Regions from separate parts of the Bacillus basilensis genome, predicted to be linked through region 1. Evidence: riboswitches for the same ligand, from Rfam matches in the RefSeq annotation. Region 1 holds a riboswitch; each other region holds the start of a gene.
What was found. Region 1 has a riboswitch for thiamine pyrophosphate ahead of tenA (thiaminase II). Riboswitches for the same ligand answer to the same signal wherever they lie in the genome.

Region 1 (2,212 bases):
CTGATTCATTTTCATGACCTCCGTTTATAAAATACAACCCCATCGATGCTTTCCTATATTTTTGTTCGTTACATCTAAGTAAAAATAGCGCTATAAACTAAGTTAAATACATACACCAACAAAGTATGACTTATCACTAGATGATGCACCTTGTTCATATACCTATTTTTACTATGGGCTCATTTTTATAAATAGAAATTATAAAATTTGAATTCTAGCGTCATATCTTCATGCTTACTAAGTTCAATTTATTTCTCAATAACCATAATGCCGTATCCTGTACGTTCAAGGTAGAAATTCATTCCATTACGTTGTGCATCTGAAGTTGGAGCAGTAACGAAATATGTTAATCCATTTGATTGTTTAATACATGTGGCAGAAGTTTATCCAGTTAATGCGTAGAAAATTAAATTAACTAACTTATCGATATGCCATTTCGCCATATCCCCAGCACTATCGACTTTACACAAATCTAATAAGAAAAAATATATAGATAGGTAGGTATTATCCATACCTATCTATAACATTACTCCTATTCTTTATCCAATTACATCTTTTACTTCTGTATTCACTGGCCACTTTTCTAAAGTATAAGCCATTTCCCAAAATAAATATTCATATTGACTACTAATCATAAAATGTTGTTTCATTCGATTTCGGTCTGCCTCTGTTACTTTTTCAGCTATTGCATCTAATCGTGTAATTTGCTCTTCAACTAATGTGCGGAACCAATCAGATCCATAAGCAGAAATCCATTCGTTATAAATTGGCTCTTCTGGCTGACACTCTTTTAAACGCTCACCAATTTCATAATACAGCCAATAGCAAGGTAAAATTGCTGCAATGATATCGCCTAAATGTCCTTCATACGCAGCACGATACATATGTGAAGTATATGCGTATGCAGTTGGAGCAGGGATAAAATTATCTTTTTCTTCTTGTGTTATCCCAAGTTTCTTCGCAAAATTCTCATGTAATGATAATTCCGCCTCATATGTATTTTGGGCATGGTGTGCCATACGAGCTGTCGTTTCTAATTCCAGTGCTTTTGCAGCTCCTAAAGTTTGTACTCTAGCAAAGTGACTTAAATAATATGAATCTTGAAGCACATAATAGCGAAAACTAGCTAAATCTAAAGTTCCTTCACCAAGTTTTTTTACAAATGGATGGTTAAAACTTGCTTTCCAAATTGAATCTACTTCTTTACGTAATGATTGTGAAAAAGTCATTTAAATTCCTCCAATAATTAATTTAATATAAGTATTTATCCACAGTTATTAACGCTTTAAAATAAAAAAACTTTCTTTACAGGCGTAAAGAAAGTGAAATTGACAGTATTTATTCATGAAATAGCAATGTCTTTCCCACTTCCCTACGCTGGCATTAACCAGATCAGGTACTAAGAGTCTCAAATTCCCATTTGATCTCAGCCTATAATAGGCCCCCCTAGTGGATAAATATTTAATTTTGTATTGTATTCATCATAACATACTTCATGTTACTGTCAAAAGTATTCATGATACCGCTACTTAAAACTCTTCTTCTTCCCTTACTCTTAATGAAGTTTCAATAATCATATCTAATAGTTTGCTATAATTAATTCCCGCTGCATCTGCACTTTTTGGTAGTAGACTTGCTTGTGTCATTCCTGGTAATGTGTTAACTTCCATTACATATGGAATACCGTCTTTCACCATCATATCAACCCTTGCATAAACACTACATTTTAATGCTTTATAGCAAGCCAGTGACGCTTTGTTTACACGTTCTTTCAATTCAACTGGAAGTTCAATAACTTCTTCAATAGTACCAGCATCATCATATTTCGCATTGTAATCAAAGAACTCCGCCGCGTGTCGAATTGAAATGATGGGTAACTGTTTTCCATTAAAAATGGAACATGTAATCTCGTCACCTTTTATATACTTCTCTATTACTACTTCAGAATCCCATTCAAACACAGTTTCCAGCATTGAAATTAATTCGTCTTTATTATAGACAATCTTTACTCCAACACTTGACCCACCAGAGTTTGGTTTTACGACTAACGGAAATCCTAACTTATCTAACTCATCAAGATTTAGATCCTCCATTTTTGTAAGTTCAATCCAATCTGGTGTTTCTATTCCTTCATAACGTAAAATCTTTTTCGAAATATTTTTGTCCATACATATACCGCTAGATAACATATTGCTCCCGCTATAAGGAATAC
Region 2 (2,212 bases), on a different contig from region 1:
ATCACGATACACTTCCCACGTTAAATCTTCTGCAATTCCGTTTACTTTTTCCAGTGCTTGATAGATTGGTACAGTTCCAACTGGTACAGGCGCGTTACGAATAATCCACTCACGCGTCGTATGAATATTTTTACCTGTAGATAAATCCATAATCGTATCTGCACCCCAGCGCGTTGCCCACGTCATCTTCTCTACTTCTTCTGCAATAGAAGAAGATACAGCAGAGTTTCCGATATTTGCATTGACCTTCACGTGAAAATTACGCCCGATAATCATCGGTTCTGCTTCCGGATGATTAATATTCGCTGGTAAAATGGCACGACCTTCTGCAATTTCCTTACGAACAAACTCAGGCTCTACGCCTTCACGAATCGCAACGTATTCCATCTCAGACGTAATAATGCCATTACGCGCATAATGCATTTGCGTAACATTTGCACCTTGCTTCGCTCTAAGCGGCTGGCGATCCATTTGCGGGAAAATATGTGTATGTTTCGAAGCCACTTTCACACCGTCATCCTCTGGTTTCACCTCGCGCCCTTCATATGCCTCTACATCCCCGCGCTCTAGAATCCAAGAGTGGCGCGGCGTTGGAATCCCCTTTTCCAGCTCTACTTTATACGCCGGATCCGTATAAGGACCGCTCGTATCATACACACGGATTGGCGGATTTGAGACGCCGTTCGTTTCGCTTTGTTCAATCTCACGCATCGGCACTTTCATACCTGCGCGTGGTCCATCTACATATACTTTCTTACTCCCTGGTAAACTCGATTTCAATTCAATTTGCTCAGCTGAAACAGATTGTTTCATAACCTTTGTTGCCTCCCCTGTTCGTGACAAGGACGAGATATGGCCAGCGTATGCCAAAATAAAAAGAGCCAGGTCCATAAAAAAATAAGGACCTGGCTCATAAAAGACATCATTATGTAAAGCCGTTAACTTCCCTACGCTGGTACGAGCCAGATCAGGTCCAAAGGGTTAAGAAGATCACGCGCTTCTCTCTCAGCCTACGCATACGTTAGGCACCCCTAGTTTATCACTGATTTAATTTTCAATACTTTCCCATCATACACGATAATCTGAAAAATGCAAAGTTTATTTCTTTTGTTACTTATGGAATCATCCACGTTAAATAATATGCCTGTACATACGTCATAATACCAACAATAATTACAAAGAATAAACTATGCTTCACTGTGAAGCGGAATAAATCTGATTCTTTTCCAGCAAGTCCAACTGCCGCACAAGCAATTGCAATTGATTGCGGAGAAATCATTTTTCCTGTTACACCACCCGTTGTATTTGCTGCAACGAGAAGTACTTCAGATACACCAACTTGTTGTGCTGTAATTGCTTGTAGATTTGAGAATAATGCATTCGCTGACGTATCGGAACCTGTTAAGAATACGCCAATCCAGCCTAGGAATGGTGAGAAGAATGGGAATAGTCCGCCAGTTCCTGCTAGTGCTAATGCTAGTGTAGAAGATAGACCAGAATAGTTTGCGATAAATGCAAATCCTAATACGAATCCGATAGATAGAATTGGCATTTTCAATTCGCTTAACGTTTCTTTAAATGTTACTACTGCATCTTTTACACTCATTTTCAAAATAAACATGGAAATGAGACAAGCAATTAAAATCGCTGTTCCAGTTGCTGATAATACATCAAACTTCAAAATTGCCTCGTAAGGCGTCGCTTTATTTACAATAGGCTCTGCCTTCATTACCAAATTATGCAAGCCTGGAATTTCAAACTTAAATACAAGGCTTTCTAACACGCCTCCTGGAGCAAATAATGCTTTAAAGAAACTTTGACTCCAAATAACTACCATAACCGTTAATACGATAAATGGAGACCATGCCTTTACAACTTTTCCTAACGTTAATTTCGGCATCGATGCCGCCGTTGTTGTTGCAGCTACTTCACTATTTGCTTGCCCGGATTGATAGATTTCTTTCGGTTGCCATACTTTTAAGAACAACGATAAACTAACTAAACTTACAAGTGCTGACGTAATATCCGGAAGTTCTGGTCCTAAGAATGTCGCTGTAATGAACTGAGTAATTGCAAACGAACTACCCGCTACAAGTAAAGCAGGCCAAGTCTGTCTTACCCCTTTCAATCCATCCATTAAAAATACGATAAAGAACGGAACAAATAATGATAGAAACGGTAATTGATGTCCAGCCATTTGTCCGATTTTATG
Region 3 (2,212 bases), on a different contig from region 1:
CAAAGCGCACTCTATCTTCTCCGATTAAAGCTCCTTCACCCTTCTCACGAAACTGAAAAAGTGTCACTCCACCATCTAACGCTTCTTTCAATACAGCTAACGGATCCTTCGTACAGTTATTACTTCCCATAATAAAATACACTTGTAATAACTTAGACATTCTCTTTGCTTCAATGCGCATCATGTTTTTCATCCCCTTACTTTAACTCCTCAATCTTCCCATACTTCTCAATATCACCCGAAGTGGTATTCGCTAACTGATTTAAAAATTCAATTTGGAAACTACCAGGTCCCTTTTCCACCGTCTTAGCAGCTGCCAGTTCTGCAGCTACACCATAAAATGTTAATGCTGCTACAGCTGCCTTTACATAATCCTTTTCTACCGCTACAAATGCTCCTATTACAGAAGTTAGTAAACACCCTGTTCCTGTAACCTTTGTTAAAATAGGATGGCCATTTCGAATAACAATAGTTCGCTCTCCATCTGTAACAACATCTTCTTCTCCAGTAATTACCGCAACGGTATTCAATTCATCCGCTGCCTGCCTTGCAATACTTACGACATTGCCATTTCCAGTAACAGCGTCTACCCCTTTAATTTCCCATTTCTCATTAATAACGTTCGCTATTTCAGCTGCATTTCCGCGGATAATCGCTAACTCGATTTCAGCCGGAATATGTCTCGCAACTTCTGTTCGATACGATGTTGCTCCTGCACCAACTGGATCAAACAGTACTGGTACATTGTTTACATTTGCTGATTTACCCGCAAGTAACATCGCTTCTACTTCTTCAGGACGTAGTGTCCCCATGTTTAATACTAACGCTCCAGCAATACTCGCCATTTCTGCCACTTCTTCTTTTGCATACGCCATTACAGGCGATGCTCCTAGCGCTAACAAACCGTTAGCTGTAAAATTTGTGACAACAACATTTGTAATATTATGAACGAGCGGATTAGATTCTCTCACCAAATCCACTACTTTACTAATTTCTTTCATATTCATCCTTTTCATCTCCTAACTATAGTGATGGGAGATACACAAAAAGGCACTTTGCGCGTACGCAAAGTGCCTGAACATGTGCTTTTACACTCTCCCTACGCTGGCATTATCCAACAGGTTCAAATGGTCAATGACGGATTAGTCATACTCTCAGTTTGCATCCACAAACTCCCATGTGTTTATTATTCATCTACTTCAAAGTCTACTCTTATTCTAATAAAATAACAAGTTCTTTACTTTTCTATTTAATATAGAAGCAACCTATAAAACAATAAGCATAATCAAGTGAAACTTTAATCAGTGGGTGTTTTGTTCATTCCACTAAAAACCGCTCAAATATGGAGCGAAACTGAATCTCAAGAAGATGTATGCTATAGTTAACGTATGGAATTTTGAAAGGATGTTTTAAATATGTCAAAAAGCGTTGTAATCGCTGAAAAACCTTCTGTTGCACGAGATATTGCGCGTGTACTGAAGTGTGATAAAAAAGGAAATGGCTACCTTGAAGGTAGTAAATATATTGTAACTTGGGCTTTAGGTCATCTTGTTACATTAGCAGATCCAGAAAACTATGATGTGAAATATAAAAAGTGGAATTTAGAAGATTTACCGATGCTACCTGAGCGTTTGAAATTAACGGTTATTAAACAAACAGGAAAACAATTTAATGCTGTAAAAAGTCAGCTTCTTAGAAAAGATGTAAATGAAATTATTGTAGCAACAGACGCTGGGCGTGAAGGAGAATTGGTCGCTCGTTGGATTATTGATAAGGTTCGAGTTAACATACCAATCAAACGTCTATGGATTTCATCCGTTACTGACAAAGCAATTAAAGATGGTTTTGCAAATTTAAAACCAGGTAAGGCATATGACAATTTATATGCTTCAGCAGTTGCGCGTTCAGAAGCTGACTGGTATATCGGTCTTAATGCGACTCGAGCTTTAACGACTCGCTTTAATGCCCAGCTGAATTGCGGCCGTGTACAAACACCTACTGTCGCTATGATCGCTAATCGTGAAGATGAAATAAAGAACTTCAAAGCTCAAACTTATTACGGCATTGAAGCTCAAACAACAAATCAACTAAAACTAACGTGGCAAGATGCAAATGGCAATAGCCGTAGTTTTAATAAAGAAAAAATTGATAGCATCGTAAAAGTTTTAGATAAACAAAATGCCACTGTTATAGACATTGATAAAAAACAAAA
Region 4 (2,212 bases), on a different contig from region 1:
CATTCTCAATAATCGTTCTCCATGGCAGGAGCATATCTTTTTGGGGCATATATCCTACAGGATGGCTCTTTGTTTCTGTCAGCTCTATCTGTCCCGTACTTGCTTCTTCTAAACCTGTAATAAGGCGAAATAAAGTACTTTTCCCGCATCCACTCGGTCCGATAATACTTACAAACTCTTTATCTCGTATAGAAGCATTTAATTCATTGATGATTGGTTTCTCATCATAATGAAAAGAAACATTATGAAACTGTAGTATGTTCTTGCTCCTCAAATCCCCACATCTCCTTACGATAGGACATATCCCAGAATAAATATTCAAATCGACTGGAATATAGGAAAATCTCCTCTAATCGATCTAGCTCTTTGTCAGACTTTCCAACTGCCATTTCATTTAATAAATCTATTAACCAAATACAAAGGTTACCGTATTCTTCCGAACTATATCCTTGAATCCACTCACCAAAGAACTCATGATCTCTTGCTCCAGGAATATCGTTTAAACGCTTTCCAATTTCCCAGTAGCTCCACATACATGGAAGAAGTGCTGCTATTAATTCCGCAAGTGTGCCATTTTGAGATACAGACATCATGTAATTTGTATAGGCTAAATTTTTAGCAGATGGTTTGGCAGATTCTATCTCCTCTATAGAAATATCAAGTCTTTTTGCATATTGTTTATGGATTGTCATTTCTCCATTTAATATGCCATCAATTTGTTCAGCAAATTTCCCCATTACTTGTGGATTCGTTGCTTTTACAACACCAATCGCATATAGCTTTGCATAATCTAACAAATATAAATAATCTTGAATAATATAATACTGAAACTTATCTTTTTCTAACGTGCCATCTCCCATACCTACTACAAACGGATGATTATGACTCATCTCCCAAACTGGTTGTACAGTTTCTAATAATCTATCGCAAAATTTCATTTCTCTATCCCCTTTCAATCTATATATCTAAATAAAAAACCACTTCTAAATAAGAAGTGGTTACAGCAAATAAAATTATAATTTATTCGTTGCTCCACTTCCCTTCGCTAGTATTACCTAGATCAGGTCTGTAAGGGTTAAGGATTATTCCTCTCTCAGCACAACAAGCACCCCTAGTGGTTTCAATATGAAATTTTCAAATAAAAAAGCCCCGTTTCTATACGCAAAGAAACGGGGACTCATTATTAGTGTCCGAATTGCTTCCCTACGCTAGCATAATCTAGATCAGGTAATGAAAAGGATCAAAGGCTTACGGCCTACTCTCAGCTGGCAACACCAGCTCTCCTAGCAAACTATGAAATTATCACTGTCAGTATAACACCGTAATAAGACATCATCAACTGTTTTAATTTTCTCAATTGTCAACAAAATAATAAAACTATACAATATTTATATTCTATCTTAGAAATTATCATCCCAATTAATTGGATAATAAGGAATCATTATCCTCAAAAAATTTATTTTTTTATTGATTTCATATTACATTTATGTGAATACACCCACTATATTATATCTTTATACTATAATAAAATTACAACTATACAACTAGAGGAGGTCTCTATTATATGAATATGAAAGCTACTGCTTTAACAGCAACTACTGTCGCAATTGCCTCTTTACTTCCTTCTATGGGAGAAACAACTGTACAAACAGCCAACGCTGAACAATTATCTAACGTGAAAACTGGATATGTCAAAGTCGATCAAGTAGCCTTACATACACAAGATAACGCAAATAGCTCATCAATTGATACAATTCGCTTTAATACGAAAGTAAACATACTCGAAACAACTAATAGCTGGTATAAAGTATCTGTTAATAATAAAGTAGGTTACGTACAAAAAGATGCTATTCTACTAAAAAACAAACTTCAATCTAATAATCAATACATTGTTAATGCCAATGCATTAAACGTTCGTTCTGAACCTAATTTAGAATCTTCAATTTTAGATGTATTACCAAATGGGAAATTCGTTACCATTCAAGAAGAACAAGGTGAGTGGTATAAAATTTTACATAATGGCAAAACAGGTTACGTACAAAAGGCGTTCGTGTCTAATGGTTCACAGCCTTTAGTAAAAGGCATCACAGTTCAAAATAATACGAAATACACAGTTGCAACACCTAAACTTAATGTACGTAGCAATGCTAGTACAAGTAGTGCACTACTTGGTTCATTACAAAATGGTACACAAATACAAGTAGTGGAAACT

Region 2: linked by a shared signal. The riboswitch ahead of thiC (phosphomethylpyrimidine synthase ThiC) and the one ahead of tenA (thiaminase II) in region 1 are both predicted to bind thiamine pyrophosphate.
Region 3: linked by a shared signal. The riboswitch ahead of thiM (hydroxyethylthiazole kinase) and the one ahead of tenA (thiaminase II) in region 1 are both predicted to bind thiamine pyrophosphate.
Region 4: linked by a shared signal. The riboswitch ahead of tenA (thiaminase II) and the one ahead of tenA (thiaminase II) in region 1 are both predicted to bind thiamine pyrophosphate.

The regions. Positions count from the first base shown of each region.
Region 1 is NZ_JBNTQO010000001.1:372,423-374,634, reverse strand. It holds gene ACQVV1_RS01965 (heterocycloanthracin/sonorensin family bacteriocin) at 1-15, opposite strand, end outside; gene tenA (thiaminase II) at 540-1,229, opposite strand; TPP riboswitch at 1,353-1,458, opposite strand; gene ddlB (D-alanine--D-alanine ligase) at 1,530-2,212, opposite strand, start outside.
Region 2 is NZ_JBNTQO010000011.1:141,758-143,969, reverse strand. It holds gene thiC (phosphomethylpyrimidine synthase ThiC) at 1-813, opposite strand, end outside; TPP riboswitch at 928-1,043, opposite strand; gene lldP (L-lactate permease) at 1,115-2,212, opposite strand, start outside.
Region 3 is NZ_JBNTQO010000016.1:101,597-103,808, forward strand. It holds gene thiE (thiamine phosphate synthase) at 1-184, opposite strand, end outside; gene thiM (hydroxyethylthiazole kinase) at 198-1,007, opposite strand; TPP riboswitch at 1,080-1,189, opposite strand; gene topB (DNA topoisomerase III) at 1,416-2,212, shown strand, end outside.
Region 4 is NZ_JBNTQO010000004.1:4,437-6,648, reverse strand. It holds gene ACQVV1_RS09370 (ABC transporter ATP-binding protein) at 1-274, opposite strand, end outside; gene tenA (thiaminase II) at 243-938, opposite strand; TPP riboswitch at 1,021-1,123, opposite strand; TPP riboswitch at 1,184-1,295, opposite strand; gene ACQVV1_RS09360 (SH3 domain-containing protein) at 1,565-2,212, shown strand, end outside.